Regions from separate parts of the Bradyrhizobium sp. ISRA436 genome, predicted to be linked through region 3. Evidence: riboswitches for the same ligand, from Rfam matches in the RefSeq annotation. Region 3 holds a riboswitch; each other region holds the start of a gene.
The links. A riboswitch is a leader RNA that binds a small molecule or an ion and turns the genes downstream of it on or off. The one in region 3 is predicted to bind cobalamin.

Region 1 (10,584 bases), 140 kb from region 3:
GCCCATGATCAGCAGCGGCGCCAGCACGCCGCCCGACGTACCCGAGCCGAGCGCGACCGACCAGATAATGGCCTTCACCACGAGCAGCAGCAACGCGGCCTTCAGCACCACGTCGCCGCGCAGCATCGCCGCAAGGTTGTCATAGCCCACGCCGAGCGCCTGCGGTTCGATCAGGCCGCCGAGGCCTACCACCAGGCCACCGATCATCGGCCACCACATCCAGTGGATCGGCAGCTTCAGGAAGATATCCTCGCAGCCATAGACGAGCTGGGTGAGCACGCCCGACAGCAGCCCGGAGAGAATTCCGATCAGCACCCAGGCGCCGAGCTGGATCACCGAGATGTCGACGCTGCCGGTGAACGGGAACAGCGGGGTGGGCATGTGAAGGAAGGTGCGCTCGACCGCCGCCACCACGGCCGCGACCGTGACGGGAATGAAGCTGCGCGGCGTCCATTCGAACAGCAGCAGCTCGACCGCGAGCATGATCGCGGCGATCGGCGTCCCGAACACGGTGGTCATGCCGGCGGCGGCGCCCGCCACCAGCAGGGTCTTGCGCTCGTTGTCGCTCACCGGAAGCATCTGCGCGATCAGCGAGCCGATCGCGCCGCCCGTCATGATGATCGGGCCCTCGGCGCCGAACGGGCCGCCGGTGCCGATCGCGACCGCCGATGAGAGCGGCTTAAGGACCGCGACCTTGGCGTCGAGCCGGGAACGGCCGAGCAGAATGGCCTCGATCGCTTCCGGAATGCCGTGTCCGCGGATCTTCTCGCTGCCGAAACGCGCCATCAGGCCGATGATGAACGCGCCTGCGACCGGCACCAGCACGGCCCAAAGGCCAAGCGGCGAGTCCTGCAGCTTGAGGTCGGCGAAGCTGAACTGGCCAAAATAGGCGATGTTGGTGGCAAGCCTGATCAGCTGCAGCAGCACGACGCCGGCGATCACGCCGGCGCTGGCAACAACGACGGCGATGGCCGAGATCACCACGACGCGCGGGTCGGTCGTGAAGTCACCGAGACGGTGAGTGGTCTTGGCGGGGAGATTCGATTTGGCGGAAAGGACGCTCATGGACGGCGGAAGGCCCGGATCAGGTTGACAATGGGCGGCCTCATATCGCATTGCGATATAATTACAAGCCGGAGATATGGAATGGCAGCGTCGAAAAATCCTCTGAAATCGACCGCCCGGGCCCGAAAGCGGGTTCCGAGCCAGGCCGATTACGAGGCGCTGTCGCAATTTCGCTACCTGATCCGGTGTTTTCTGGAGTTCAGCCAGGAGGCGGCGAAGGCCGAGGGCCTGACGCCGAGGCAGCATCAGGCATTGCTGGCGATCCGGGGCTATCCGGGCGGCGGACCGGTCGCGATCGGCGATCTGGCCGAACGGCTGCGGCTTCGTCACCACACCACGGTCGAGCTCGTCGACCGGCTCTCCGAGGCAGGGCTGGTCGAGCGCGTCCTCGATCCCTCCGACCAGCGGCGGGTGCTGTTGAAGCTGACCGGCCTCGCGGCGGATCATCTCGCCAAGCTTTCCGCGGCTCACCTGGATGAGCTGTCGCGGATCGAGCCGCTGCTGAAGCAGGTGCTGTCGCGACGATCGGAATGACGGCGCTTTGCGCGCGAGCTATCCGACGCGGCGCAATCATCACAGAGCGCCAGGGGCTTCCCGCGTCAGGCGCGCGGGCTCTTCGCCTCGCCGGGATATTCCGAGGTTTGCGGCTTGCGCTCGGTGAGCAGCGCCAGCAGCACCGTCAGCACCATGAACACCACGGAGGCGCCGAACACCCAGTGCGGCATGTGCTGGTCCATGATCCAGCCGAACAGCAGCGGGCTCACGATGCCGCCGAAGTTGAAGCCGGTGGAGACGATGCCGAAGGCGCGGCCTGCGGCGCCGGGCGGTGCGGCGTTGCGCACCATCATGTCGCGGGACGGCGCGATCACGCCGCCGAGGAATCCGGCAAGGCCCATCGCCAGCGTCAGCGCCGCCGACGGCAGATTGACCAGCGCGATGAGCAGCACCAGCGCGGCATTGACGGCGAAGCAGGCCGCCGCGACCTGGCTGTGGCGGTGAGTCCAGTCGGCGAGATAGCCGCCGGCGAGCACGCCCACGGCGCTGGCGCCGAGGAAGGCGGTCAGCGCGATGTTGGCGGTCGAGAACGATGCGCCATAGCCGCCCATCAGCGCGACCACGCCGAAATTGTTGATGCCCGATGTCGACAGGCTGAGCAGCGTGAAGAAGGCCGTGAGCACGATGAGCGCCGGCGTGATCACGCTGGCCTTCGGCGCGGTGGCGTCCTTGGCCTTGCTCCTGTTCGCGCCCGCATCGGGGATGCCGAGCACGATCAGAAACAGCGCCACCAGCGGGCCGACTGCGCCGGCCACGACCAGGGCGCCGAGCCCGCCGATCCACGCGACCAGCGCCGCGATGATCGCCGGCGCCACCGCGCCGCCGAGGAAGCCGGCGAAGGTATGGATCGAGAAGGCGCGGCCCATCCGCGCCGCGTCCATATGCGCCGAGAGGATGGCGTAGTCGGCCGGATGGTAGACGCTGTTGGCGAGCCCCAGCAGCACCGCGCAGACGATCAGCGAAGCATAGCTCAGGTGCAGGCCGAGCCCGATCAACGCACAGCCGCCGACGGTCAGCCCGATCAGCAGGATCCTGCGCGCCCCGATATGGTCGGCGAGGTAGCCGATCGGCGCCTGGGTGAGGCCAGAGACCACCGCGAACACCGTCAGCGCAAAACCGAGCTCCACATAGCCGACGCCGAGCTGCTGTTTCAGGAACGGGAACAGCATCGGCAGCACGAAGATATGGAAATGGCTGACCCAATGCGCGACGGAAATCCCCGTCAGCGTGCGGAGCGCGCTGTCGGCCTTCGCTTGTTGCTGTGCGGCCAGAATATCGACCATCTCGGAGAGAACCCCATGTCGTCACTGCCCGGCAGGGCGGAGTGAAAAATAGACATTGGCCGATAATTGTCCATGAACGCAGCTGCATGGCTGCCCCCGGGGTGGGTGCCGGATCGACACGTGCGGCATTAAAGGCGGCGACAAAGTGCGGCATTGCGGCGATGATCGGACATGATCGACGCCAAAAAGCCGCTCCGGGTGCTCGTGTCAGAGGGGTCCAGCACCTCTGGCCGCGAGGCGATCACGATCCTGGGTGCGGCCGGCCATCACGTCGAGGTCTGCGACCCCTCGCGCTGGTGCCTGGCGCGCTATTCGCGCTTTGTGCGCAAATTCCACCATTGTCCCGGCCTGCGCACCGATCCGGGCGGCTTCCTGCGCTTCGTCGAAAGTTTGTTGGCATCGCAACATTTCGACGTGCTGCTGCCGACCCACGAGCAGGGCTTCCTGTTCGCCCGGGGCGAGGCGCGGCTGAAGCCGCGCGTTGGGCTCGCGTTGCCGGATTTCGCCAGCTACCGCGGGGTGCACAGCAAGGCGGGCTTCAGCCGCCTGCTCGATCAACTCGGCCTGCCGCAGCCGCCGACGCGGATCGTCACCTCGCTCGACGAACTGCGCGGGGCGACCCGGTTTCCATCGGTGATCAAGACGTCGATCGGCACTGCAAGCCGCGGCGTGTGGATCGTGCGCGACGCAGGCGATCTCAATCTCGCGCTCTACGATCTCCAAACAAGCGGGGACATCGGTGGAGAACTATTGGTGCAGGACCTCGTCACCGGTACCACCGAGAAGGCGCAGTCGGTGTTTTGCCGCGGCGAGTTGCTCGGCTTCCATGCCTATCGGCAGGTTGCCGCCGGAGTCGGCGGCGGCGAGGCGATCAAGGAGAGCGTCAGCCGGCCGGCGATCCGCCGCTATCTCGAGACGATCGGCGCGCATCTCAATTGGCACGGGGCGCTCTCGGTCGACGTCATCATGCCGCTCGACAGCGCAACCCCGCTGCTGATCGACTGCAATCCGCGGCTGGTCGAGCCGATGAACGCGCACCGCGCAGGCACCGATCTCGTCGATCTGCTGCTGCGGGTCTCGCGCGGCGAGACGCCAGAGCCGCTTGCCGAGAGCCGCGCCGGCGTGCGGACGCATCTTGCGATGCTGGCGCTGCTCGGCAGCGCGTCACGCGACGGCACGCGGCGCGACATCATCGGGGAATGCGGCCGCATCGCCGCGGGCAAGGGTCCCTATCGGGGCAGCACCGAGGAACTGACGCCGGTGCGGCTCGATTGGCCCGGCGCCGTGCCGCTGGCGATCACCGCCGCGCTGCTGCTGGTCTCGCCGCAGCTCGCGTCGTCGCTATCGCGCGGCTTCGGCGCGCATCTGCTCGACGCCGCGAGCATCCGGATAATCGAGAGTGAGGGGTTCTTGCGCGATGCTTCAACGCGTCGTCCTGGCGAAGGTCAGGGCCCATAACCACCGCTGAAAGTTAGTTAGCAGGCTGGGGCCGTAGCTCGCCCTCCAACTCGCTTCAGTGGTAATGGTCCTGGCTTTCGCCAGGACGACGGCGTGGATAGGCATGCGCCTACAACGGCTCGTCGTCATTGCCGTAGCGATCGAGCTTCGGCGTGGCGATGTCGCCGTCCTCATAATATTCGTCGTCCTGCGGCGTTGGGGGCGGCGGAGGCTTTTTCGGCGGCTCGCTGGCCTTGCCGCGACCCTTGCTCTTCTTTCCGGCTTTGCCCATACATTTCCCCTGCGCAATCGATGGTGCCGGAAAATCTATCCCAGTTTGCAAGCGCTTGAAATGCGAGCAGACGGTGCGGCGGGATGCGTCCCGCCGCCCTGCAACGGCTCAGAACGTCGCGCCGGCCCGCACCATGTAGGTCCGGCCCGGCAGCGGATAGGCCGAGAAGCGGCCCGCGGTGAACGAGCTGGCGATGGCGTAGTCGTAGTAGAGCGCGTTGAACAGGTTGTTCACGCCGACCGACCAGAAGAAGCGGTCGTATTGCCCGCTGAGCTTGATGTCGGCCGTCGCGTTGCCGGGAATGCGGCTCTGAGTGTTGGCCTAGTCGTTGTCCATGGTGCGGGAGCTGCAGGCGCGTAACGAAGGATTCACCGCATACAGTTGCGGGGGCAGCCGCGGCCTTGGGGGAGTTTCCCGTACCGCATTCCCTTTTCATCTCATGAAAGAACCGTCATGGTCACTAGGGTTCGGCCGGAGACTAAAGTCAATGCCGGCGGGAGTGGGGCTGCGGCTGGACGGGCACGGTTTTCGCCGAGTGTCGCTTGTCTGCCACGGCGATCGCTGTAAGAGCATTGATCCGATGAGTGTGCAGGATTTTGCCATGGCGACCGAGGTCGCGGCGCGGCGCCGCTTGGCCGCGACCGTGGCGCTCGCTGCGCTCGTGGTGCTGCTCGTGCTGATCTCGCTCGGCATCGGGCCGGTACGGCTGTCGCCGCTCAAGGTGATCGAGGCGCTGTTCGGCGGCGGCAGCGACGTGGCGCAGGTGATCGTGCGCGAGATCCGTCTGCCGCGGACCATACTGGCGTTTGCGATCGGCGGCATTCTGGGATTGTCGGGTGCGGCGCTGCAGGGGCTGTTGCGCAATCCGCTGGCCTCGCCGTCGTTGTTCGGCGCGCCACAGGCGGCGGCGTTCGGGGCGGTGCTGGTGATCGCGCTGGGGCTGGCCGACGTGCGTTCCTACGCGCTGCCGGTCGCAGCGATCATCGCGGCGTTCGGCTCGGTGTTCGCCCTGCTTGCGATCGCGGGACGCAACGCCGGACTGTTGATCCTGATCCTCTCGGGTCTCGCGATCTCCAGCTTCGCAGGTGCCGCGACGGCGCTGGTGATGAATCTCTCGAGCAATCCGTTCGTGGCGCTGGAGATCGCGTTCTGGCTGCTCGGCTCGCTCGAGGACCGCAGTTTCCAGCATGTCGCGATTGCGCTGCCCTTCATCCTGGCCGGCGCGGCCGTCCTGCTCAGCCAGCGAAGCAGCTTCCGCACGCTGACGCTCGGCGAGGAGGCCGCGCAGAGCCTTGGTGTCGATGTCGGGCGGTTGCGGCTGTTCGTCATCTCGGGTGTCGCGCTCGGGGTCGGCGGTGCGGTCGCCGTGACAGGGACGATCGGTTTCATCGGCCTGGTCGCGCCGCATCTGATGCGGCCCGTGATCGGTCACGATCCGGCGCGGCTCCTGGTGCCGAGCGCGCTCACCGGCTCGGCGCTGCTGCTGGCGGCCGATATCGCGGTGCGCATCATCCCTTCGACCTCCGACATCAAGGTCGGCGTGCTGACCTCGATCATCGGCGTGCCGTTCTTCCTCTATCTGATCATGCGCGAACGCCGCGCGCTCGGCGGAGGCGTGGCGTGACGCTGCTGTCCGCAACCGATCTCAACGCCTCGCTCGGCCGCCGAAAAGTGCTGCACGACATCTCGCTATCGCTTGCATCGGGTCATCTGGTGGCTCTGGTTGGTCCGAACGGCGCGGGCAAGACCACGCTGCTTCGTGCGTTGGCCGGGTTGATCCCCTCCCGCGGCGACATCAGGATCGGTGGCGATGTGCTGTCGTCGCTGTCCTTGCGCGAGCGCGCCAAGCGCTTTGCCTATCTGCCGCAGGGGCACATGGTGCATTGGCCGCTGCCGGTGCGCGACATCGTCGCGCTCGGCCGCTATCCGCACGGCGCGACTGATCCCGCCCGGCTGTCGCCTGACGACATGGAGGCGGTGCTGCGGGCGATGCAGGCGGTCGACGTCACCGCGTTCAGCGACCGCCGCGTCACCGAACTCTCCGGTGGCGAGCGCAGCCGGGTCGCGCTGGCCCGCGTGCTTGCGGTGGAGGCGCCCGTGATTCTCGCCGACGAACCGACGGCGTCGCTCGATCCGCGCCATCAGGTCGACGTGATGCAGAGGCTGCGCAGCGTCGCCAAGACAGGCGTGCTCGTTGTCGTCGTAACCCACGATCTCGGCCTTGCCGCGCGCTTTGCGGATCACGTGCTGGTGCTGTCGGAGGGACGATTGGCATCGCAGGGCGCGCCGACCGAAGCGCTATCGGAAGCGGTGATGGCCGAAGTGTTTCGGATCAGCGCCTATCGCGCCGAGTATCAGCGCGAGGCGGTGATCGTGCCGTGGGCGGACGTGTGATGCCGCGACGGAGTTTCCGCGAGCTCGTTTCACCTCTCCCGCTTGCGGGGGAGGTCGCATCGTATCGTCAGATACGATGCGGGTGGGGGCTTTCTCCACAATACGATTCGCGGCGATACCCCCACCCCAGCCCTCTCCGCGCGAGCTTTGCTCGTCGCGCCCCGCAAGCGGGAGAGGGGGCGCAGCCCCGTCGTGGCCGCCAGCTTTGCTCATTCCTTTGTGCGCTGACGTTTGCCGCTCTGGCTTGGATGATGTCGGCCAGCACCTCGCTCGCCGCCGGACCGCGCATCGTCTCGATGAATGTCTGCAGCGACCAGCTCGTGCTGTCGCTGGCCGATCCGGATCAGATCCTCGGGCTCAGCCCGTTCGCTCGCGATGCCTGGCAATCCTGGGCGGCCGACGAGGCGCGGCGCTATCCTGTCCTGTCCGGCGGGGCCGAGGACGTGCTGGTGCTGAAGCCGGATGTTGTCGTCGTCAGCCAGTTCGACAAGCGCGAGACGCGCGACCTGCTGAAGGCCAATGGACTTCACCTTGTCGAATTCTCGGTGCCGCGCACGCTCGACGAGGTGAAAGCGCAGATCCGCCAGATGGGCGATGTCGTGCAGCATGCGGATCGCGCCAGCGCCGAGATCGCACGCCTCGATGCTGCAATCGCCCGCGCGCGGGGCGCGGTCACCGCTCATCATTATCGTGTGCTGCCGCTGGAGCGGCGTGGCTGGGTGTCCGGCAAGAACAGCCTGGTCAGCTCATTGTTGGCCGAAGTCGGCCTGGTCAATGCCGCCGGCGAGCTCGGCCTCGAGGCCGGCGGATTTGCCTCGCTGGAGGCGATCGTGAAGCTGCGGCCGGATTTCATTCTGGTGTCGGAAGCCGGCGATCGCGCCGAGGACGAGGGCCGCGCCTTCCTGCTGCATCCCGCGCTGGAACGCTTCTACCCCCCGAACAAGCGCATCGTGCTGCCCGAGCGGCTCACCGTGTGCGGCGGCGTGATGCTCGCCGACGCACTGGACCGGCTGACGGCGGAACTGAAGCGGGTGACGCGTTGACCCTGCATCCGGGCTACGAAATCACCCGGGCATTACCGGACCGCCGGCCTTCTTCCAGGCGTCGATGCCGCCTTCGATGTGGGCGGTGTTCGCTAATCCCGCTTTCTTTGCGGCGGCCACCGCCATCGCCGAGCGTTCGCCGAAGGCGCAGAAGAACACGACGCGGCGGCCGGTTGCGGCCGCGACCTCGCGCAGCATGCCGCCGGGCTGCAGGCTCTCGCAGATGCCGGGGTAGGGCGCGTGCATCGCGCCGGGGAGCGTGCCGTGCTTGGCTCGCTCGCCATTCTCGCGCAGATCGACCAGCAAGATATCGGGCCGGCCGAGGCTCGCGATGGCGTCGCGCGCGGTCAGTGCAAGCCCCTGCTTGGCGAGCTCGTCCTGGTGCAGGCCGACATGCATGTTGGCAGGCACCGCGACGTCCATCATCTTGGGATTCGGCAGATGGAGGTTGTTCATCAACTCGACATAGTCGTCGACCGACTTCACCTGCAGGCGGGGATTGTAGCGCTTCTCCTCGCCGATGGTGGAGACGGTGTCGCCCTTGTAGTCGTGGGCAGGGAACACCATCGTCTCGTCGGGCAGCTTCAACAGGCGGTTGAAGATCGAGTCGTATTGCTCCCGCGCGCTGCCGTTCTGGAAATCGGTGCGGCCGGTGCCGCGGATCAACAGCGTATCGCCGGTGAAGACGCGGTCGCCCATCAAATAGCTGTAGGAATCGTCGGTGTGGCCGGGCGTATACATCGCCTCGAGGCAAAGGCCCTCGATCGTTACCTTGTCGCCGTCGGAGACGCGCATCGACACCACGTCAGCCTTGCTCTGCTCGCCCATGATGGTGATGCACTGGGTACGGTCGCGCAGCTCGGCGAGACCGGTGACGTGGTCGGCGTGCAGGTGGGTATCGACGGCCTTGACCAGCCGCAGGTCGAGCTCCTGCAGCAGCTTGCAGTAACGGTCCGCTTTCTCCAGCACAGGATCGAGGATCAGCGCCTCGCCGCCGGCGCGGCTGGCGAGCAGATAGCTGTAGGTGCCGGACGCGCTGTCGAACAGCTGGCGAAAGATCATGGCGGCTGACCTATTCTTCGGACCGAGTCTTGGGGAGGATATTATTCCATAGACGTGGTCTGCTCAAAGCAAATCCATCCCCCTGGGATGGTCCATTGCCGTCATCCCCGCGCAACGGGCCGTGCGTCCTTCGAGACGCCGCTATGCGGCTCCTCAGGATAACGGGGCTTATGGAGGTTTTGAGGGGGCGTTAGGGCCTGACGTAGCTCCAGCCCTGCTCCTGCAATTCCATCAGATGGACCACGCCTGACGGTACGATGGTGGCGTCCGGGACCACCGAGATGGCGTGGCCCTCGGCCTTCTCCATCGCATGCTTGGTATTGTTGCACGCGGAGAACTGGATCTTGCCCGGAAACACCAGGTCCTTCAGCCGCTTGATGCGATCCTGCACCGGCGAAGTGTCGCTGCGCAGCATGTTGAGGCCGGGGCCGTAGGTGACGATGTCGACGTCCACGTCCTCGTTCTTGGCGCGGTAGTATTCGATGACATTCGTCGCGTTATTGAGCGCGAGATTCATCACCTGCGGGTCGTTCTGGTCGACCTGGATTGCGATGCGATGCGACTTGTCCGTGGCGAAGGCGGTTGCTGTGAGCGCGAGCGACACCGCACCAGCGGCGGCAAGGCGACGAAGCATGGCAATTCTCCCTAAGGCCGAACCAGCGTGTATCCGTTCTCGGTCAACCGCAGGATCTGCGCGACGCCGACCTGCACCGGCGTGGCGACGGGGATGTAGTCCGGCCGCTTCCCAGTCTCGCGCTCGATCGTATCGACGGTGTTCAGGCAGATATCGACCCGCACGCCCTGCGCTACCAGGCTCTCGACCAGCTTGCGGTTCGGATTGTCGGGCTTGAGCAGATCGATGCCGGGGCCGAAGGCGACGATCTCGATCGCCACCTTGTCGGGATCGTAGCGCTTCATCAGATTGTTGGCGACGCTGATCACGAGACCCTGCTTCTTCGGATCGTTGTCGGAGAGCTGCAGCACGACCTTGTGCTCGGCAAACGGCTTGTCCTGCAGCGGCGGCTCCTGCTGGGCGTAGGTCGGCGGCGCCGCGAGGGCGATCAGCGCAAAGCAAAGCATCGTGGTGATCGCCTGCCGCATCGTCATCCTTGCCTTACGATACCCGGATTGTCGTCGACGCCCTTCAGCGTCACGCCCGGCGCGGCACGGTTCGGCGGCCGTCCGGCACGCAGGTGCTTTGCGACGATATCCCAGATCGGCGCGCCCTTCTGTTCGTTGACCGACGCCCAGCCCGCGACCTTGTAGCTCTTGCGGGCTTCGAGATGCTTGCCGTTGGCGAGCTTCAGCTCGGAGATGCGCTTGCCGACGGTTTCCGCTGGCGCGCAGGTGTAGGCGAGGCCGCCGACGCGGACCATGTCGCCGCCCTGCTGATGATAGGGATCGGCGTTGAACAAATTGTCGCAAACGTCTTCCAGCACGTCCTTGATCCGGC
Region 2 (10,584 bases), on a different replicon from region 3:
TGTTTGCCCGCCGACTGGCCGGAGGAAGCATAATGGACGAGAGGATGGCTTCCTCCGCAGATGCCGCAACTCAGGCGCGTGCCGCGCAGCTTCGGTTGGGCGCATCTCGCAATGCGCTCAACCGGTTGGTTCGCTGCCTGTTCGCCGAGCGTCTTCTTGAACCGGATGCACTATTGTGGGCGCGTCACGGCAACCAAGCATGGCTCCCCCTTTGGCAGTCACGCCGGGTCCTGCATTTCACCGACCTGCATCGTGCGCCTGCCGGAACATTGCAAAATCGTGGTTCTGTCGAAGTACTGAACGAGACCGGCGCTCGGTACCGGATCGATGATCCCTCCGATCTCATCCGGCAGGTCGCGCCCGCCTTGGCGATCTCGCCTGTATTGGACGGCATCGAGCATCTCATACGAGACGTCGAGGACAGCGTGCGCAACGACGTCCTGGCGCGCCATCACCGGGAGCACTGGAGCGCCGAGCTGCGAGGGAAGGTAACCGAAGCAGGCGCGCGGGGATTCCTCGCATATCTGGAAAAGAGCTTGCCACCGCATCTGGCGGCCATGACTCTCGATCAGTGGGGCGCGCTGGAAGGTCACCCCTTCTATCCGACATGGAAGGCCAAACCCGACCTGTCGCCCGAGGACGTCACTGCTTTGTCGCCTGAGTTCGGTGCTCGCGTGCGCCTCCGGTTAGCCGCGCTGCGCAAAGAATGGTCCTATGTGGAGAAGATGCCGCATGTCGGCAGCTATTCGGAATGGTTCTCACGGAACTTCCCCGAGCTTTGGCGCGACTGGGCCGAAGGATTGAATAGACGTGGAAAGTCTCCTGAGGACTGGCTGCCTCTACCCGTCCATATCTGGCACCTTGACCACTTCGTCCGTCGTGAATTCGCGTCCGAAATAACTTCCGGAGTTTTGGACCCGGATGGCCCGGAGGTCGTGACGCTGCCGTCAATGTCGTTCCGCACAATGCTGCCGGAGACACAAGAACCGAGGCCCTTTATCAAACTGCCGGTGGCGATCTGGATGACCAGCGAACAGCGCACTCTGCAGGCCAAATCGATTCACATGGGGCCGCGTCTCAGCACCCTGATTTCCGATATCCTGTCAAAGGAGAGGGATCTTTGTGACAGGTTGGAGATCTTCACCGAAGAGCTGGGCGCAATCCTGCACCACCCCGTAACGGGCGACGAGCACCCGGGGCGCTTTCTTTCGGTTGTCTACCGCAATTCCGACGCGCTGGCGCGAAATGATGGACTTTTGCCGGTCACCGTCGCGGCGCTCTTGACGGCAAGCCCGATCGATGGCCGCCCGCTTATCTGCGAATTGATTGCGAGAAACGGCGATGAAAGCGAAGCAGCCGTGTCGGCGTTCTTCCGTGCCTATGCAGCGACGGTCATCGGGCCAACGCTTGCCATGTATCTGCTTTACGGAATTGCCTTTGAGGCGCATCAGCAAAACAGCACGATTCTGTTCGACGAAACCGGACGCCCGCGAAAATTGTTGATCCGTGATTTCGGCGACGGTCGCAGTTTTGCGCCTCTCTTTAAGGAGCGCGGGCACCACCTAAAACCTTTCAGTCGCGCGGGGATCTTACCCACCACATTTGATGACGATATCAGTCTCGTGCGCTCATTCGTCATCGATGCCTGCTTCGTCTGCCACCTTCATGAGGTCGCACTGTGCCTCGACGAACATTATTCACTGTCGGGTACAAGCCCTTGGCGCATCCTACGGGAAGAGGTCGAGGCAGTTTTCGACGCGCTCAGGCCGCGCATGTTGTCGGACGCGTTCTGGCTGGAAGAACGCGAAGCCTTTGTCGAGAAGCCCTGGCCGACCCGCTCGGTGCTGCGGATGCATCTGGAGCGTTATCGCGACTATCGGGTTGAGCACGAACTGCCAAATCCAATGGCGGCAGCGGAATGACAAATGTTTCGGCCGCGCTTCGCGGCTTCGGACCCGTTTTTGTTTTGCTGTTCGGGCTGCAATTCATTTCCATGGGTGCCATGGAAATGAGTGGTCCGTTCTGGCCGATCCAAATCAAACTGTTGAGCCCTTCCGACAGCGTCTTTGGACTAGCAGGTGTTGGTGTCTACATTGGCCCGATGCTTGGCATGTCGCTGACCAGCGCCTTTTGGGGGCGAATGGGCGATCGCTACGGCAATCGGCTGATGATGGTTCGGGCGCTCGGCGGACTGGCAGTCACGCAACTACTTGTTGCTGTTGCACAGGATGTCTGGACGATCATGGCGCTGCGTTTCCTGCAGGGCGCCTGCGCCGGTTATATCGCCCCAGCGCAGGCCTATGGCGTGCAGATTACCGGCGGGAAGGATCGCGCAAGCCTCTTCGCCTGGCTTCAGGTTGCCACCAACGTGGGCTCGCTGGGCGGCGCCTTCCTGGGCGGGCTCATTCTAGATAGCTTTCCCTTTGCCGCAATAAATCTGACCGCCGGGGCAATTTGTGCGCTGTGCGCTGTCGTTGCCTGGATGAGCCTGCCGGTACCGACGCCGGGAGCTGTTGCCGTCAATCCAGGAAAAGCGGGTACCGGAAAGCCCGGGGCATCGACAGGTGCTCCGATCGCAGCTCTTCTTGCCTTGATTGGGATGCTGCTTGCCAGCCGCATGGTCCTGCAGGTTCCTTTCTCGCTGTACATGACCCAGGTATTTGGCGCCCGGCACTGGGTCGCCGGTCTCACTTACGGGCTGCTGGCATGCGGCTTTGTCGTCGCCGCGCCGATATGGGCGCGGCTCTTCGAAAATCGAACGCCATCCTATGTGTTGGGCGGGAGCGTGCTAATTTCGGCCGCCTGCGTGTTGGTGACGCATCTGGCGGGCAGTACGGGCTCCGTTGCCATATTCGCGTTCCTGTATTTTATCTGGGGCATGCTTCTTGGGGGAACGACTCCGGTCCTGCTCGCGCTCATTTCGGTAGCCGTGGCTAATGATCGGCAAGGTTCGGTGCTGGGCCTTGCGCAAGCTTGCCAGCAGGGCGCCTCCGCGAGCGGCATCATTGCCGGCGTCGCGGTCACCCAGCTTTTTGGTCTCGAAGCCGCTTTCCCCCTGGTCGCCACGCTTTACGCCTTGTCATTTTTGTCGGCTCTCGGCATATGGCTCAAAACTGCGCACCTCACTCAAAAAGGAAGCCTGCCATGACGGAACGTCGATCGCTGCTGCATGCTGCGGTGACGGCTCTTGTCCTGATCGCTTTGCTTCCGTTAGCAGCGTTTGCCGGCGAGCCCAGCCAGACGCAGGCGCAAGCGCCGCTTACACTGACTGACATTGCGGGCCGCCAGGTGACGCTCAACGCGCCCGTCAAGCGCATGCTTCTGGGCGAAGGCCGACAGCTCTATCTCATCGCATCGCTGGAGCCCAAAGATCCTCTGGCCCATGTGGTTGCCTGGCGCACCGATCTGATCGCGGCCGATCCGGCCACTTACGCGCAATATCTCGAAGTGTTTCCCGCGTTGGCGAAGCTCCCTTCCTTCAAGGGCCAGGAGGACAGCCTGATCGACATCGAATCAGCGATCATTCAGAAGCCTGATGTCGTGCTGCTCAATCTTGAAGCCATGCAGGCCAACAAGGACGCCAATTACATCGAGAAGCTCGCGGCACTGAACATACCGGTTGTTTATGTCGATTTTCGCCACCGTCCCCTGGAAAACACCGAGCCGACCATTCGGCTCCTGGGCAGGATCATGGGGCGCGAGGCGCGAGCGGAGGAGATCATCGCGTTTCGCCGCCAGGCCATGGCTGCGGTTGCTAACGTCCTCGCCGCCAAGCAACCGAAACGCCCCAAAGTGTTCGTCGAACGAATCGGTGGTTATTCGCAGGATTGCTGCCTGTCTTTCGGCGCAGAGAATTTCGGCAAATATGTCGAACTCGCTGGCGGCCATAATATCGGCAACGATATCATTCCTTCGACGTTCGGGCAGATCAGCCCCGAACAGGTTATCGTCGCCGATCCCGCGCATGTGGTGGTTACCAGCGCCGACTGGAAAGCCTATGTGCCCGGCGGCCACTGGATTCCGCTCGGACCAGGGGCGGATCCTCGCCTGACGCGCAAGAAGCTCGAATGGTTCACTACTCGCGACGCCTATACCGGTATCGCGGCAAAGAAGACGCGGAATTTTCACGGCATTTGGCACCAATTCTACAATAGTCCATACGAATTTGTTGCCGTCCAGCAATTGGCCAAGTGGTTCCACCCCGACCTGTTTGCCGATCTGGATCCCAACGCAACCTTTGCCGAGTATCACCGTCGCTTCCTGCCCATAGAGTACCGGCCCGGCTACAGCATCAGCCTTTCCGATAGCGAGCGATGACAGATCTCCATACCGAAGCAATGACCTTTGCCGGACGCGACGCCTACCAAGCGCTCAGCGTCCGGCGGTGGATCGTTCTCCTTGTGCTGGTGGTCGGGGTTTGCATCGCATTGGTCGGGGACCTTTCGACTGGGCCGGCCAGCTACGGGCTTGGAGAGGTTGTGCGCACGCTCGTTCTGCCGGCAGAGGCGGATGCGCAGATGCGCGTCATTGTCTGGTCGATCCGCATGCCGTCGGCTCTTATGGGCGTCGTGGTCGGCGTGGCGCTTGCCATTGGCGGCGCTCAGATGCAGACCATCTTGAACAACCCGCTGGCGAGCCCGTTCACGCTGGGCATTTCCGCCGGCGCAAGCTTCGGTGCCGCCCTGGCACTCGCCTTCGGTGTCGCGCTCCTTCCCATGGCAGGCGACTACATCGTCGCGGCCAATGCTTTCGTCGTGGCCATGGCAACTGCTTTCCTGATCCATTTGGCCAGCCTTCGGCGTGGCGCCTCGATCCAGGTGATCGTGCTTTTGGGCATAGCGCTGGTTTTCAGCTTCAATACGGCGCTCGCTATCACCCAATATTTCGCCGCCGAGCAGGCGGTGGCGGCCATCGTCTTCTGGACTATGGGCAGCCTCACCAAGGCAACATATCCCAAGCTCGCCATCACAGCGGTCGCCGTGGGTCTGACGTTGCCGGTCTTTCTGCGCCGCCGGTGGCAGTTGACGGCCTTGCGTCTTGGCGAAGCGCGCGCGGCGAGTTTCGGCGTTCCCGTGCGGCGCCTGCGGCTCGAAACCCTGATCCTTGTCTCCCTTTTATCGGCGATCCCGGTCGCGTTTGTCGGCACGATCGGCTTTATCGGTCTCGTAGGTCCGCACATCGCCCGCATGATGGTCGGCGAAGACCAGCGCTTCCTGCTGCCCGCCAGCGCGCTGACTGGCGCGCTGATCATGTCGTTGAGCTCGATCCTGGCCAAAATCGTGGTGCCCGGCGCCGTCCTGCCGATCGGCATCGTCACCTCGGCGATTGGATTGCCGGTCTTCCTGTATTTGATCCTGAGAAGCGGAAGGGACATATGGTAGTGCTGAGCACGCATCGCCTCGGCGCCCGCTTCGGATCACGCGAGGTGCTGCGTGATGTGACGCTTCCGTCCTGTCATGGCGGCGAGGTGGTGGCGGTTATTGGACCGAATGCCGCGGGCAAGTCGACGCTGTTCCGTCGCTTGGCAGCCATTCTTCCAGGATCCGGCGAGTGCCGGCTGGAAGGCGTGCCCGATCCGGATCGCGCCATTGCCTATATGCCGCAGGACCAAACGGCAAACGCCGTGCTGACGGTGTTCGAATCCGTCCTTCTTGCGCGCAAGCAGGTCAGCGGCTGGCGCCTGGAGAAGTCTGATCTGGTGGCGGTGGACCAGGCTCTGGCAGCACTCGATATGGGCGATCTTGCCAAGGAAATCCTTTCCGAGCTGAGCGGTGGACAGCGCCAGCTCGTCGGCCTTGCCCAATGTCTCGTGCGCGAACCGCAGGTGCTGCTCTTGGACGAGCCGACCAGCGCGTTGGATATGCACCGCCAGCTCGAAGCGATGCGGCAGGTGCGCAGCCTTGCGCATGATGACGGTATGCTTGTGCTGATCGCGCTTCACCATCTCGACCTGGCACTCAAATTCGCCGACAAGGTCGCTATCCTCTCCGATGGAACGTTGCACGATTTCGGCGCGGCGGCTGATGTCCTGACGCCGGAAAACCTTGCCGCAACCTTTCGCATTAGGGCGCGTGTCGAATCCTGTTCGCAGGGCAAGCCACATTTGATCGTCGACGACGCGATCTGACGCCCCACGCGTCAGGGACAGGCCGGCCTCAGAAGTCCGTCATGAAGGACAACTTCACCGTTCAGCGGCGCACCCTGCACCACGGTGCCAAAGCCCGCGACACCAGCGGAGTAATCGTTGTCAAAAACATTCTCGATCGATGCCAGGAAATAGCGGACCCCCGGCTACCAAAGCTACGATTTTGTGCGCCGACCTTGGGATTTTGTCCGAGCGCTGAAAGAAGGCCAAGCCCCCAAACCATCATCTCACCAGCGGTTCAGGCGGCGCCAGCGCGAGTTGCCACTTCTCAATCATTGACCGGCCGACAACAGCCAATCGCTGGTGTGTGAACCGGTCTCCATCTGCCGGGCTCTCTTTTCCTGGGCATCGTGCAGAGCGCCGGGATGCAACCAATTCAGCTCCTCACGCGAGCGCGTTTCGCTTCTTAGCAAGGCGTTCTTCAGGGAATGCGTCTGTTCTAAAATACAACAAACAAGGAGTATAGCGCGACATGTATGGAACGGCCCGCGGGCGCAAGAACTTTCTCAGTCGACTTCACACATGGGAGCGGTGCGGTCATGTATACGGCCTGTAAAGCGCGGCGCATGACTGCTGGCCTCGATGAAGTCCGCGACACAAGGGGCTAAATCAATCAGACGCGCTTGATGCGCATTGTCGCGCCAGCCTCACTCATGCCGGGATTTCGTCCCGTGGGTTCATCGCCTGTTATTGCTCCTTGCCCTCTGCCGGCCCGCGCCGGTCAGATCTCTTTGACAGCCGCTGTATTCATCAAGCGGCAGCCGTAGTCGTCGCCAGCGTCTCCGGACACCGGTAAATCCCGCCCTTGTTCAAGAGCGCCCAAGCAATTCGCGCTGTCTTGTTGGCCAGCGCGACCGCTGCCACCTTGTACGGACGTCTGGCGAGCAGCGCCTTCAACCATGGCCGCGTCCGATCGGCCTTCCGGGCAATTCGCAGGACGGATGTCGCCCCAAGAACGAGGAGGCTCCGAAGTTCGGGGTTTCCCATCTTCGAGATGCGTCCCATCCGCTCCTTGCCCCCACTCGAATGCTGTCGCGGCGTCAGTCCCAGCCAGGCAGCAAAGTGACGAGCGGATTTGAAGCCGCCGGGATCTGGCACCAGCGCCTTGATGGTCGCTGCTGTAATGGCTCCAATGCCGGGGATCGTAGTCAGTCGGCGCATGTCCTTGTCGGTCTTTGCCGCAGCAACAATGGCTCGCTCGAGCTTGTCAATCTGGTCCGCCTGAGCCTCGATTTGATCGGCAACTGCCGTCAGGGCGACGCGCGCTGCCGCAGGCAAGCGGATATCTGCTACATCCCGTACGATTGCAACCAACGCCTCGACCTTTGTTCGGCCAGCGGCGGCAATGATGCCCAACTCGGCCAAATGTGAGCGCAGGGCGTTGATCGTCTGCGTTTGCTGTTTCACCAGAAGTGCGCGACTCTTCAGGACCATCATTGCGGCTTGTTGCTCAGCCGTTTTGATCGGAACGAAGCGCATGGTCTTGCGAGTCACAGCCTCGCTGATGGCCTCGGCATCCGCCGCATCCGTTTTCCACGCTTCACAAACGGTTTGACGTAAGCTGGTGGGATGAGTCGCACTTCATGGCCGAGAGTTGCAATCTCTCGTGCCCAATAATGAGCGCTGCCACAGGCTTCTATTCCCACAAGGCAGGCTGGCTGCTTCGAGAAGAAATGCAGCACCTCGCTGCGCCGTAGTCTCCGGTTGAACACCGGTGAGCCATCGCCACCCGCGCCGTGAACTTGAAAAATGTGCTTCGCCAAATCCAATCCGATGGTGCTAACCTGTTTCATGGAACGGTCCCTCCTTGTGGCGTTCGAACAACGACCACGTCTTAGCACGATGATGCTGTCGGAGCGGGCCGTTCCACCGCATCAATCAGGATGAGAGCGCGTCTCACCCTGATCGCCGCCGCGCAAAGGAGCGTTCATGAGCCCGATTGGCGAGTCGATCAAGATTGCTACCCACATTGGAGGTGCGCAGGACGGACCGCTTCGTCTTCACCCTAAAGGCTCGCGCCAACTAGCTCGGCCATCGCGAGTACAATCCGCTTTCATCGCTTGGACTTTAGAGCCGATTTCAATCCGTGATCGCGAGGTGTTTTGAGGAGCTTTGAGGCAAATCGCGATGTGCCCACGAGTGGGGCGGATGGGGTCGATTAAGTGATGACGGGTCGAGACAACATAACTCGGGCAAGAGCGAGGACCCCTGGGGTAGTGTCCCACTTCATGGTGGTGCACGATCGAGTTAACGACCCGACACCGTGCAGTGCGGGATAACCGTTGGACCACGTCGTGTACGAAGGATGGATACAAACTGGCTAACACGCCGTGGATGTCGGGAGCAGACTTAAGCTCGTGTGGAAGCCGGGAAGGCCCCATCTGAAAGCCAGCCTTCCAGCCGTATCGGGGTAAACCCGCCGTACGGAATGATAGGGGGGATCGAGGAAACGTCGGCATCATGCGAAGCCCGGTCCGCGCCTCGATCCTACCCAACCGCGGGCGGGCGACCGCCTCCGGTGACCCCGGTCGCCCGCCTCCCGACCGCCTCCCGCGACCCGGTGGCCGAGGAGAAATCCTCGTCCCTACCGCGACCATTCGTACCCGCTCCTTCACTCGCCCCGGTTACTATTCCGCTCGCGTGTGCAGACAACTACAGACTTGTCAGAGAGGGGATTGACTCCGCGCCTCGCCCACTTCTACGATGACGACCGACGGTTCCCCTTCACTGGGATCAAAAGGGAATGCGGTGCGGGGATTTTCCCCTCATGCCGCAGCTGCCCCCGCAACTGTAAGCGGCGAATTTTTCGTCATAGGCCACTGGGAAACTTGGTCCTGGGAAGGCGACGCAAGGTTGAGACCCGCGAGCCAGGAGACCTGCCGTCAGCCGTGGTAACACGCGAAAATGTCGGTCGGGGAGTACAGACATTGCTTTCACCTTGCGTAGGTCCAACTATGTCGAGGTGAGACCTCGTTCGCTGTGACGTGCCACTACGTCATGCCGAGGTCTGCTCGTGTTTTCCGTCATACCCAGGCGGCTGCGCGCCGGCCTGCTCGCTCACAGCTTCCTTCTTCCAGCTCTGCCGCTCGGGATTTGCCCTGCCAAGGCACAGCAAGCTCAATCGGTTCAAACCCTGCCGCCGGTTACGGTCAGTCCGCCCCAAAAACCTGCGGTGAGGCCCGGCCGTCCCGATGGCTGCCGCGCGGCAATCAGGGTGACAGTGCTTCCCAACCAGATTGTCGCGCTATACGATGGCCAAGCGTTCAGCCACGGCCTCACGATCGCAGTCAAAGCCGGCGGCAACGCCTCGCGCAGCACCGACGGCCGCAGCCTCGGACGGCTCGCCTTCGACGCTGAAGCTAGATCAGCAGAACACCAGCGGGAGCCGCCTGAACCTCACGCCGCTGCAGACACCTGCCAGCGTTGAGACGATTACGTCCCAGACCATCGAGGATAGCGGCCAGCATAACGTCACCGATGCGGTGGCCCAGAACGCAGCGGGCTAGTCTCAGCCGAGCCGCGAGCGAATGCACGTTCTAAATATCCGCAAGCGCCAGAACAAGTAGCAGCGGGCCTTAGTATACGCTCCCCGCCGAGCGGAATATTGATCTTGAAGTCGAGGCTTTATTGTGTAGCATCGCCTACCACGCTACTGATTTCCATGTCTGATGATGAACTTCGGTGTCCGCAACGGACTGCGCGACTTCGAGCGGCCTGGATTGATGAAGAGCGGCTTCGTCCCAGGGATTCAGGGCGACGCGGTTCGCGCTCAACTTGCCAGCGATTGGCATCGGTCAAGCTGAGCCTCTCTAGAACACATGTGCAGATGACCCCAGCGATCGGCCCTACGTCTCGAAAGCGGCTGAACCGCAAGCCGATCGGACCTCAACGGCCCGTATAGACGCCCGTAAAGACCGTCAACTGGCCCTCTTCACTCCCGATCTCTTAATAAAATCCGAAAAGGCTTTGAGGGTAGCGTCTGAAACATGATGCTCGATGCCTTCGGCGTCCGCCTCCGCGGTCTCCCGGGGCACGCCAAGCGCGAGCAGCATTTCCAGGACCAGACGGTGGCGCGCGCGCACCCGCTTGGCGAGCGCTTCACCCTCCTCGGTCAGGAAAATACCGCGATAAGGACGAGCCACCGCCAGGCCTTCCCGCTTCAGCCGCGTGATCGTGTTGATCGCGGTCGGATGAGACACCCCGAGCCGCCGCGCGATGTCGGTGGCGCGGGCCTCGCCGGTCGAATCAATCAGGTCGGCAATCAGCTCGACGTAGTCCTCGAGGATCGCAGTCGAGCGCGCCGAACGGGCCTTGCCAAAACGCCGCGCCTGCGCCTGCTCGGTGGGGAGCGCGTGAAGCGATACCGCGACATCCATGGAAGGCTTTGGACGCATGTGAAAAATCCAGAATCTCCAGACATTCGACCATGGGGCCTCCGT
Region 3 (10,584 bases):
CCGCTCGAATCCGGCGATGTTGCCGGTGCGCGTGCGGCGGTTTCGCGCATCGTCGGACGCGATCCCGCAACGCTTGATGATGCCGGCATTGCGCGCGCGACGATCGAGAGCCTGGCCGAGAATGCGTCCGACGGCATCGTCGCGCCGATGTTTTGGGGCGCGCTGTTCGGGCTGCCCGGCATTGTCGGCTACAAGGCGATCAACACGCTCGATTCCATGATCGGCCACCGCACCGCGCGGCACGAGGCTTTTGGCTGGGCCGCGGCCCGCATCGACGATCTCGCCAATCTCATCCCGGCGCGCCTCACCGGCCTGATGTTCGTGCTGCTCGCTCCGCGGCCCGCGCAGGCGTGGTCATGCATGTTGCGAGACGCGAGCCGCCATCGCTCGCCGAACGCCGGCTGGCCGGAAGCCGCCATGGCCGGCGCGCTCCGCGTACGGCTCAGCGGTCCGCGCATCTACCACGGCAGCACGGCGAACGAGCCCTGGCTGAACGAAGCGGCGCACGATCCCGGCGCCACCGACATCCGCCGGGGACTGAAACTCTATCGTCGCGCCATGCTGCTGTTGACGGGCGCGCTCGCGATCCTGGCTTTCGTGTGAGGGAGCGGCTCGATGCCTGAGCATGGCGGAAATCTTGATGTCGCGCAGCGACGTTTCGGTGGCCGGCCGGAGGACTGGATCGACCTGTCGACCGGGATCAACCGGCAGCCCTATCCCTCGCTCGACGTAGAGCCGCGACTGTGGAGCGCGTTGCCGTCGCGGACCGACATCGAATCGCTCTGTGACGCGGCACGATACGCCTACGCCACCGATGCGCCGATCGTGGCGCTGGGTGGTGCGCAAGCCGCCATTCAGTTGCTGCCGCATGTGTCGTCTAACGGCCGGGCGCGCATACTTGCGCCGACGTATAATGAGTACGCCGCAGTTCTTTCGGCCTCCAGCTGGGACGTCACCGAGGTGTCCGATCTCGAAGCGCTCGCGGGTGCCGATCTCGCCGTGGTCGTCAATCCTAACAATCCGGACGGAAGACGTCGCGGTAGCGGCGAGTTGCTGGCGCTGCTGCCGCGCGTCGGCCGGCTCGTGATCGACGAGAGTTTCGCCGACGCCGTTCCCGGCCTGTCGCTTGCATCAGAGGCTGGGCGCGAGGGACTCCTGATCCTGCGTTCGTTCGGAAAATTCTACGGGCTCGCCGGCCTGCGGCTCGGCTTCGCGATTGGCGGCGAGCGGGAGATTGCAGCGCTTGCGGCGATGGCCGGCCCATGGCCGGTGTCGGGTGCCGCGATTGCTATCGGCCGGCGCGCGTTGCGCGACAATGCGTGGAAAATGGCGACGTCGACGCGTCTGGCGAGCGATTGCCTCAGGCTCGATGCGATGGTCCAATCGCAGGGCTGGACATTGGTCGGCGGCACGCCCCTGTTCCGGCTCTACGAGACCGGCGACGCCCTGGCCGCGCAGGAGAAGCTGGCGCGCGGGCAAATCTGGTCACGCGTCTTCGAACAACGTCCGGGATGGCTGCGTCTCGGCCTGCCCGGAAGTGAAGCGGAATGGTCCCGACTTGCCGCGATCTTGTCGCGCTGACGATTCACCGCGCCAATGCAAGCAGCCCGTCGACGTCGAGATGGGCTTCGATGTGATCGGCGAGCGCATCGAGCGCGCCGTCGACCCTGGCGCCGTACGCCTGATCCGCGGCGGGAATGTCGAGTTGCGCGAGGAAAGCCTTGCGGAAATCGTCTGACGCGAACAGGCCGTGCAGATAGCTGCCGTGGACGCGTCCATCGCCGGACACAGCGCCTTCCGGCGCGCCGTCAACAAACGCGAACGGCCGGGCCCGATCCGGGCCGTCGGTTCGCCCAATGTGGATCTCATAGGCGCTGATCGGTTGACCGGTGGCGGCACGGACGCCGTCGACGCGCGTCAGCGTCTTCTGCTCGGTCATGACGGTCGCAACATCAAGAAGTCCGAGGCCGCGCGTTTCGCCGGCGGAGCCTTCGATCCCGTCGGGGTCGGCCACGCTCTGTCCGAGCATCTGGTATCCGCCGCACAGCCCCAACACATGCCCGCCGCGGCGATGATGTGCCAGAAGATCGATGTCCCAGCCCTGTGCGCGCAGGAAGGCGAGATCGCCGCGCGTCGATTTCGAGCCGGGCACGATGACGAGCCTGGCGTCGCCCGGAATGGCGTCGCCGGGACGCACCATCACGAGATCGACGCCCGGTTCGAGCTTCAGCGGATCGAGATCGTCGAAATTGGCGATGCGTGACAGCGCAAGAAACGCGATCTTGCACTGGCCGGGCTTGCGCGCCTCGCGGAGCCCAAGCGCATCTTCGGCCGGAAGCTCGCCAGCGCGGACGAAGTAAGGCAGCACGCCAAACCCGCGCCATGACGTGCGGGCTTCGATCAGCCGGTAGCCGTCATCGAACAGCGTTGGATCGCCGCGAAACTTGTTGATGACGAAGCCACGGATCATCGCGGCGTCCTCAGGATCGATCACCGCCTTGATGCCGACGAGTTGCGCAATGACGCCGCCGCGATCAATGTCGCCGATCAGCACGACCGGGACCTCGGCCTTGCGGGCAAAGCCCATATTCGCGATGTCGGCCTTGCGCAGGTTGACTTCCGCAGGACTGCCGGCCCCTTCGACCAGCACGAGATCGGCGCGATCCTTCAGCCGCGCGAAACTCTCCAGCACGGCATCCATCAATGAGGGCTTCATCGCGGCATATTCCCGGGCGCGCGCCGTTGCGGCGCGCTTGCCCTGCACGATGATCTGGGCGCCGACATCGCTCTCCGGCTTCAGCAGCACCGGGTTCATGTCGGTATGCGGTTCGACGCCGGCGGCAAGTGCCTGCAGCGCCTGCGCGCGTCCGATCTCGCCGCCATCGACGGTCACGGCCGCGTTGTTCGACATGTTCTGCGGCTTGAAGGGCAGCACGCGCAGGCCGCGCCGCTTCGCCGCGCGCGCGAGGCCCGCAACGATCAGCGACTTGCCGACGTCCGAGCCCGCCCCCTGGATCATCAATGTGCGCGCCATCGCCTTTGCGTGCCCGGCTATGCTGTCAGAACTCGACGCCCGGTTGGGCCTTGATGCCGGACCGGAACGGATGCTTCACAAGCGTCATCTCGGTGACGAGGTCGGCGATCTCGATCAACTCCTCCTTGGCGTTGCGCCCGGTGAGCACGACATGCGTCATCGGCGGCTTTGACGTCTTCAGAAAATCGACGACATCGGCGATCGCCAGATAATCGTAACGGAGCGCGATGTTGATCTCGTCGAGCACGACCATACGCAAGCTTGGATCGGAAATCAGTTGCTTGGCCTTCTCCCAGCCGGCTTGCGCGGCGGCAATATCGCGCGCACGATCCTGCGTTTCCCAGGTGAAGCCTTCACCCATCGCGTGGAATTGACAGAGGTCGCCGAAATGCCCGGTCAGCAGGCGGCGTTCGCCGGTATCCCAGGCGCCCTTGATGAATTGCACCACGGCGCAGGGAAAGCCGTGTGCCACGCAGCGGACGATCATGCCGAAGGCGGAGGATGATTTTCCCTTCCCGGCCCCGGTATGAACGATGATCAGTCCCTTCTCACCGCTCTTGGTGGCCATGATTCGATCACGGGCGACCTTCTTCTTGGCCATCTTGGCGGCATGGCGGGCTTCCAGCGCGGCCTCGGAGCCACCGGCTTCGTCCTCGGCGGCGTCTCGTTCAGACATCATCTGACGTTCCTTCGGCTTGACAAGTTCCGGGCTTGGACGAATGGTGGGCCCTGCGTTGGTGCCTGTCCTACGACAGGCGAAGAGGGAATGCGATAGGGCTCAAGTCGGCCCAAAGCGCAGCCGCCCCCGCGACCGTGACCGGAGAGATGCCCAAAGCCACTGATTCCCAACGGAATCGGGAAGGCGGGGATCGAAGGGAAGCCCCCTGCTCCGCAAGCCGGGAGACCTGCCAGCGCAGCAGTTGAGACCAGCGGACGGGGTGTTCCGCGACGGGGAACGAACCTTTCCATCGATCGGTTCGTGTGCCTCATCGCCTCCCGCTGTCAGTCAGGAAGGGCGATGAGCGTTACACTTCATGTCTGCATCACCTGCCGTGCCGGCCAGACGCTCGCGGAAGGTGAGACCACGCCCGGCGCGCGGCTGCATGCGGCGATTCTCGACGCCGGCGTGCCTGATGGCGTCAATCTGGTTCCGGTCGAATGTCTGTCGGCGTGCAGCCAGGGTTGCTCGGTCGCGCTCAGTGCGCCGGGGCGTTGGTCCTATGTCTATGGCCGCCTGTCCGCGGCAAATGCGACGGATGTGATCGCGGGTGCGTCCGCCTATGCCGCGGCACCCGACGGCATCGTGCCGTGGCGCAGCCGTCCGGAAATCTTTCGCAAGCAATCGCTCGCCCGCATTCCACCCGTAGCCGTTGTGCCAGAGGCCGCAGAATGAACACGCTTACCAAGGTGCCCGTCACCGTCGTCACCGGCTTTCTCGGATCTGGCAAGACGACGCTGATCCAGCATCTGATCAAGAACGCCAACGGCAAGAAGCTGGCGGTGCTGGTGAACGAGTTCGGCCGCGAAGGCGTCGACGGGGAAATCCTGAAGTCGTGTGCCGACGCCAATTGTCCGAGCGAGAACATCGTCGAACTCGCCAATGGCTGCATCTGCTGCACTGTCGCCGACGATTTTATCCCGGCGATGGAGCAATTGCTCGCGCGCCGCGTGAGACCCGACCACATCGTGATCGAGACATCGGGGCTCGCGCTGCCGAAGCCGCTGCTTAAAGCGTTCGACTGGCCGGAGATCCGTTCGCGGATCACGGTCGACGGCGTGATCGCACTGGCCGATGCGGAGGCCGTCGCCGCCGGCCGCTTTGCGCCCGACCCGGTCGCGGTCGACGCGCAGCGCGCGGCTGACAACAGTCTCGACCACGAGACACCGCTGTCTGAGGTGTTCGAGGATCAGATCGCCTGCGCCGACATCGTGCTGCTGACCAAGGCGGATCTCGCTGGCTCCGAGGGCCTCGAAGCCGCCAGGCTGGCGATCGCGGCCGAAATGCCGCGGCAGGTGCCGATGTTGCCCGTCGTCGACGGCGCGGTCGACGCCCGCGTGATCCTGGGTCTCGAGGCCGCGGCGGAGGACGACTTGGCGGCGCGTCCATCCCACCACGATGGCGAGGACGAGCACGAACACAATGATTTCAATTCCGTGGTGATCGACCTCCCGGAAGTCTCCGATGTCGATGCGCTGGTCGCATCGATCAAGGGACTGGCGCGCGAGCAGAATGTGCTGCGCGCCAAGGGCTATATCGCGATCGCGGGCAAGCCTATGCGCCTGCTGGTGCAATCGGTCGGCGAACGCGTGAGGCATCAGTTCGACGTGCCCTGGGGCGTGCGGCCGAGGCAGTCGAAGCTGGTCGTGATCGGCGAACACGGCGATATCGATGAGGCCGCCATCAGGGCGCGACTTGGTGTCTGATGCACGTCGTCTTCCGCGAGAGCCGCGGTCTTGACGAGACCGCGACACCAAGGGACCTCGGCCAGGATCCGGCCGAGCTCGCGGTGCTCTCGTTTTCCGACAGCGATCTTGCCGCGTTCGCATCCGGCTGGCGGCGCGGCTGCGGGTCGCTGCCGTCGTTGCGGCTCGCGAATCTGGCGGACCTGCGCCACCCCCTGTCGGTCGACACCTATATCGAACGGACATTGTCGCAGGCGCGCGGCATTCTCGTGCGCCTGATCGGCGGCGAACCCTACTGGTCATATGGGCTGGCCGCGCTGCATCGCCTGGCAAGAGAGCGCAACATCGCATTTGCGGTGCTGCCGGCGGATGGCCGGGATGACCTGCGGCTGGATGAATTCTCTACCCTGCCGGTCTCCACGCTGCGACGGCTCAAGGTGCTCTGCGACAAGGGTGGTCCCGTTGCGGCGCAGGCCGTGATCTCCCAGCTCGCGCTGGCGTCGGGGCTCTATGCCGGCCCGGTCGTCGGCGAGATCGATCTTCCGGAGATCGGAGTCTACGATCCCGGGCTCGGTGCCGTCGCGACACTGCCGGCGCCAGACAACCGGCCGCGGGCGCTGGTGACCTTCTATCGTTCCTATCTCGCGGCCGGTGACACGGCGCCGGTCGACGCGTTGATCGGCGCGCTGCGGCAGAAGGGCTTTGATGCTTACGGCGTGTTCGTCAGCTCGCTGAAGGCAGCGGGCGTCGCCGATTGGGTGCGCACCCAGTTTGCACAGTGCCCTCCCGCCGCCATCGTCAACGCGACCGCCTTCTCCGCGGTCGGCGACGACGGTACGACGCCGTTCGATTCCGCATCCTGCCCGGTGTTCCAGGTCGCCCTGTCGACAGCGCGGCGCGACGATTGGGCGGAGTCACTTCGCGGTCTTTCCCCCGGCGATCTGGCGATGCACGTGGTGCTGCCGGAGGTCGACGGCCGCGTGTTTGCGGGCGTCGTGAGCTTCAAGTCTCCCGGCGAGCGCGATCCCGATCTCCAGTTTGCGCGTCTTGCGCACCGGCCGGACGACGAGCGTGTCACCGCTGTGGCCGCGCGCGTCGCCGCCTGGCACCGGCTCGCGAATAAGCCGACGCACGAGAAACGGCTCGCTGTCGTGCTCTCGAACTATCCTGGCCGCCCCCACCAGATCGCGCATGCGGTCGGCCTCGATGCCCTCGCCTCCGTCGATGTGCTGCTGTCCGATCTCGCGGTCGCCGGGTTCGACGTCGAGGCGGTGGAGTCACTCGGCGAGGTTCTGCCGCAGCAGAAATTGACATGGAGCGTCGCCGACTATCGCGCGTCGCTGGCCGGCCTTCCGCGCCAGCTTCAGGACGACCTCGCGAACGCCTGGGGCGCGCCGGAGCATGATCCCGATTGCCACAGCGGCGAATTTCAATTCGCGGCGATACGATGCGGTAAATCCTTCATCGCCGTTCAGCCGGAGCGCGGCGACGTCGGCAAGCGTGACGCCGACTATCACGATCTCTCGCGTACGCCACGCCACGCCTATGTCGCGTTTTACCTCTGGCTCAGGCAGCAGGGTATCGACGCCATCGTGCACATGGGCGCGCATGGGACGCTCGAATGGCTGCCGGGCAAATCGGTCGCATTGTCATCCTGCTGCTGGCCGGAGGCGCTGATCGGCGATCTGCCGGTGATCTATCCTTTCATCGTCAACGATCCCGGCGAAGCGGCTCAGGCCAAGCGGAGGATCGGCGCGGTCACGATCGGCCACCTGCCGCCGCCGCTAACGAACGCCGCATTGCCGGAGAGCCTGCGCCGGCTCGAACAGTTGCTTGATGAATATTCGACCGCCGACGGCCTCGATCCCACGCGGCGCCAGCGCCTGATTGCTGATATCCGCGAGGAAGCGCGGCTCGCCGGGCTGGAGGACGATCTCGGTCTCGCCGCATCGGTCTCGGCGGCCGAAGCCATTCCACAGATCGATCGCTTCGTCTGCGATCTCAAGGAAAGCCAGTTCGGCGACGGCCTGCATGTGTTCGGCCAGGGCGCGTGCGGCGAGGCGGAGAAGCGTGCGCTGCGCGATGCGCTTTCCGGCCGGCGCGTTGCGCCGGGGCCTTCGGGCTCGCCGTATCGCGGGCGCGGCGACGTGCTGCCGACCGGACGCAATTTGTATGCGGTCGACCCGCGCGCGGTGCCGACGCCGTCGGCGCATGCGCAAGGCGTCAAGCTTGCCGAGGAATTGTTGCGCCGTCATCTGCAAGACCACGGCGACTGGCCGAAAGGCCTCGTCGTCGATCTCTGGGGTTCGTCGACGATGCGCACCGCCGGCGAGGATTTCGCGATGGCCCTGCGTCTCGCCGGGCTCGCGCCGCGCTGGGATCACGCCTCGGGCCGGGTCTCGGGCTACGACATCATCGCGCCGGCAGAGCTCGGCCGGCCGCGCATCGACGTCACGCTGCGCGTGTCGGGGCTGTTCCGCGACGTCTTCTCAGGTCTCGCCCAGTTGTTCGAGGCCGCGGCCGAGGCGCTGTCCGAGCGCCGCGAGGAAGGCGACGAAAATCCCTATACGCGGCGCGTCTCGCGCGTGTTCGGACCTCGTCCGGGGCAATATGGGGTTGGGGCCGGTTCGACGCTGGATGTCTTCACACAGGAATCCCGCGAAGCCGCCGGGGAAGCCTGGCTGTCGGCATCATCCTTTGCATTCGCCGCCGATGGCGAAATGCGGCCGGACCGCGCCGGCATCGAGGCCAGGCTCGCCGCGGCCGATGCCTTTGTCCATACCCAGGATCTGCCGGAGACCGATCTGCTGCTTGCGGCGGACTATGCCGCGCATGAGGCCGGCGTCGCCGCGGCGGCCCAGCGCGTCGGCGCGAAGGCTCCATCGCTCTATCACCTCGACGCGACGCGGCCGGATCAGCCGCATGCCCGGTTGCTGACCGAGGAGATCTCGCGGGTGGTGCGCGCGCGCGCCGCCGACCCGGCCTGGATCGCGGGGATGATGCGTCACGGCTTTCGCGGCGCGGCCGAGATCACCGCGACGCTCGAACACATGGCGGCCTTTGCCCACCTTGCCGGCGCGGTGCCGCCGCATCTGTTCGATCTCTATTATGATGCGACGCTGGGCAACGGCGACGTTCGCGCATTCATGGCGCGCGAGAATCCAGCAGCGTTGGCCGCGATGGAAACATGTTTTACGCGATTGCATGAGGCCGCACTCTGGAAGACGCGGCGCAATTCGATCGCGGCCGCGCTGCGGGAGGCCTCATGAGCGCCATGGCCATCAAAGGATGGTGCCCTGGCGCGCTGCGACCGATGCAGTCGGGCGACGGGCTCGTGCTACGCATTCGCCCGCGCGGTGGACGGCTGGACGCTACGCAGGCAGCGGGGATCGCTGACCTAGCCAGGCAATATGGCAACGGGCTGATCGATCTGACCAGCCGCGCCAACCTCCAGATCCGCGGCGTCGGCGATCGCGGCCACCCGCCCTTGCTCGACGGGCTCGCGCGGCTCGGATTGCTCGATCCTGATGCCGAGACCGAAGCGCAGCGTAATGTTCTGGTGACGCCGTTCTGGACCGAAGGTGATGATAGTTGCGCGCTCGCAGCCGAACTCGAGCTCGCTCTTGTCGGCGCTTCGCTCGAGCTTCCGACCAAGTTTGGCTTTGCAGTCGATGACGGCCACGCGCGGGTGCTGGCCGGAGCGTCTGCTGACGTCCGGATCGAGCGCGATCCCGCCGGCAAGCTGTTGGTGCGCGCCGATGGTGCTAGGTTCGGCCGTTGTGTCACACGGAGCGAGGCCGTGCCGGTCGCACTCGCGCTGGCCGAATGGTTCGTCGCCTCGGGCGGCGCCAACGGCGACAGGCGGCGGATGGCAGCCCATATTGCCACGGGCGCACGCCTGCCCGATGCGCTTGGCGGCGATGCCGAACCGGCGCCTCGCGCGGCCGACCCGTCTCCCGGTCTTTATGCGCCGGGCACGATGGTCGGGGTTGCATTCGGTCAAATGCCGCATGGAACGCTGCGCCGTCTCGCTGCTAACGCACAAGCGCTTCGCTTGACGCCGTGGCGGATGCTGCTGGCGGAAGGGATGCGCGACATGCCCCACGATACTGACCTCATCACACGGGCCGACGATCCGGCGCTGCGCGCGATCACCTGCAGCGGTGCGCCGCGCTGCCGTGAGGCCCATGCCGATACGCGCACTTTGGCATCTGCGCTTGCACCCCATATCCCGCCCGACGCCCGGCTCCACGTCTCCGGCTGCGCCAAGGGTTGTGCGCATTCCGGTCCGGCCACGATCACGCTCGTTGCAACACGCGAGGGTTTTGACCTTGTCCGAAACGGCTCGACGCGAGATGCGCCTGTGAGGCGCGGACTGAGCGGCGCGAGCATCGTCGCCGATCCCTCCGCATTGGTGGGAGGCTGCTGATGCCACACACCTATGAGACCGACGGGGCCGCGATCTATCGGCAATCCTTTGCCACCATCCGGTCCGAGACCGACCTCGCCCGCTTCACGTCGGACGAGGAGCCGGTGGTTGTGCGCATGATCCATGCTGCCGGCATGGTGGGGCTTGAGGCGCATATCCGCTTCACGCCCGGCATGGCCATCGCCGCGCGAGCCGCCCTGCAGAACGGCGCGCCGATCCTGTGCGACGCACGGATGGTGTCGGAAGGAATTACGCGCGCACGCCTGCCGGCCGGCAACGCCGTCATCTGCACGCTTGGTGACCCAGCCGTTGCTGCGCTCGCGCAATCCATGCGCAACACGCGCTCCGCGGCGGCGCTCGAGCTGTGGCGGCCGCATCTGGTCGGCGCCATCGTCGCCATCGGCAACGCGCCGACCGCCCTGTTCCATCTGCTCAACATGCTGGAGCAGCGGGATTGCCCAAGGCCGGCGGCAATCATCGGCTGCCCGGTCGGCTTTGTCGGCGCCGCCGAATCCAAGGCTGCGTTGATGGCCGATCCGCCCGCACCCGCCCTGACGGTCGAGGGACGCCTCGGCGGCTCGGCGATCACGGTTGCCGCGGTCAATGCATTGGCGAGCCGGAGCGAATAGCGATGGGGCGCATCATCTGCTGCGGCCTTGGGCCAGGCGATCCGGACCTGATGAGCGTACGCGCCGACCGCACAGTGCGCGCGGCGAGG

Region 1: another riboswitch for cobalamin. It lies ahead of MTX23_RS03070 (TonB-dependent receptor); the one in region 3 lies ahead of MTX23_RS03805 (DUF1636 domain-containing protein).
Region 2: another riboswitch for cobalamin. It lies ahead of MTX23_RS35475 (hypothetical protein); the one in region 3 lies ahead of MTX23_RS03805 (DUF1636 domain-containing protein).

The regions. Positions count from the first base shown of each region.
Region 1 covers NZ_CP094519.1:664,185-674,768, forward strand. Annotated here, with positions in the region: gene MTX23_RS03045 (chloride channel protein) at 1-1,065, opposite strand, end outside; gene MTX23_RS03050 (MarR family transcriptional regulator) at 1,147-1,599, shown strand; gene MTX23_RS03055 (MFS transporter) at 1,665-2,903, opposite strand; gene MTX23_RS03060 (hypothetical protein) at 3,075-4,361, shown strand; gene MTX23_RS03065 (hypothetical protein) at 4,471-4,632, opposite strand; partial or broken gene MTX23_RS03070 (TonB-dependent receptor) at 4,741-4,980, opposite strand; cobalamin riboswitch at 4,975-5,101, opposite strand; gene MTX23_RS03075 (iron ABC transporter permease) at 5,234-6,256, shown strand; gene MTX23_RS03080 (ABC transporter ATP-binding protein) at 6,253-7,026, shown strand; gene MTX23_RS03085 (ABC transporter substrate-binding protein) at 7,278-8,069, shown strand; gene MTX23_RS03090 (MBL fold metallo-hydrolase) at 8,091-9,131, opposite strand; gene MTX23_RS03095 (DsrE family protein) at 9,322-9,765, opposite strand; gene MTX23_RS03100 (hypothetical protein) at 9,777-10,238, opposite strand; gene soxB (thiosulfohydrolase SoxB) at 10,235-10,584, opposite strand, start outside.
Region 2 covers NZ_CP094520.1:116,438-127,021, forward strand. Annotated here, with positions in the region: gene MTX23_RS35440 (NAD/NADP octopine/nopaline dehydrogenase family protein) at 1-33, shown strand, start outside; gene MTX23_RS35445 (IucA/IucC family protein) at 33-1,922, shown strand; gene MTX23_RS35450 (MFS transporter) at 1,919-3,148, shown strand; gene MTX23_RS35455 (ABC transporter substrate-binding protein) at 3,145-4,317, shown strand; gene MTX23_RS35460 (iron ABC transporter permease) at 4,338-5,381, shown strand; gene MTX23_RS35465 (ABC transporter ATP-binding protein) at 5,375-6,127, shown strand; partial or broken gene MTX23_RS35470 (IS110 family transposase) at 6,896-7,938, opposite strand; cobalamin riboswitch at 8,843-9,044, shown strand; gene MTX23_RS35475 (hypothetical protein) at 9,159-9,572, shown strand; gene mntR (manganese-binding transcriptional regulator MntR) at 10,063-10,521, opposite strand.
Region 3 covers NZ_CP094519.1:807,525-818,108, reverse strand. Annotated here, with positions in the region: gene cbiB (adenosylcobinamide-phosphate synthase CbiB) at 1-603, shown strand, start outside; gene cobD (threonine-phosphate decarboxylase CobD) at 616-1,581, shown strand; gene MTX23_RS03815 (cobyric acid synthase) at 1,586-3,034, opposite strand; gene cobO (cob(I)yrinic acid a,c-diamide adenosyltransferase) at 3,060-3,710, opposite strand; cobalamin riboswitch at 3,753-3,962, shown strand; gene MTX23_RS03805 (DUF1636 domain-containing protein) at 4,053-4,427, shown strand; gene cobW (cobalamin biosynthesis protein CobW) at 4,424-5,458, shown strand; gene cobN (cobaltochelatase subunit CobN) at 5,458-8,706, shown strand; gene cobG (precorrin-3B synthase) at 8,703-9,866, shown strand; gene MTX23_RS03785 (precorrin-8X methylmutase) at 9,866-10,495, shown strand; gene MTX23_RS03780 (precorrin-2 C(20)-methyltransferase) at 10,498-10,584, shown strand, end outside.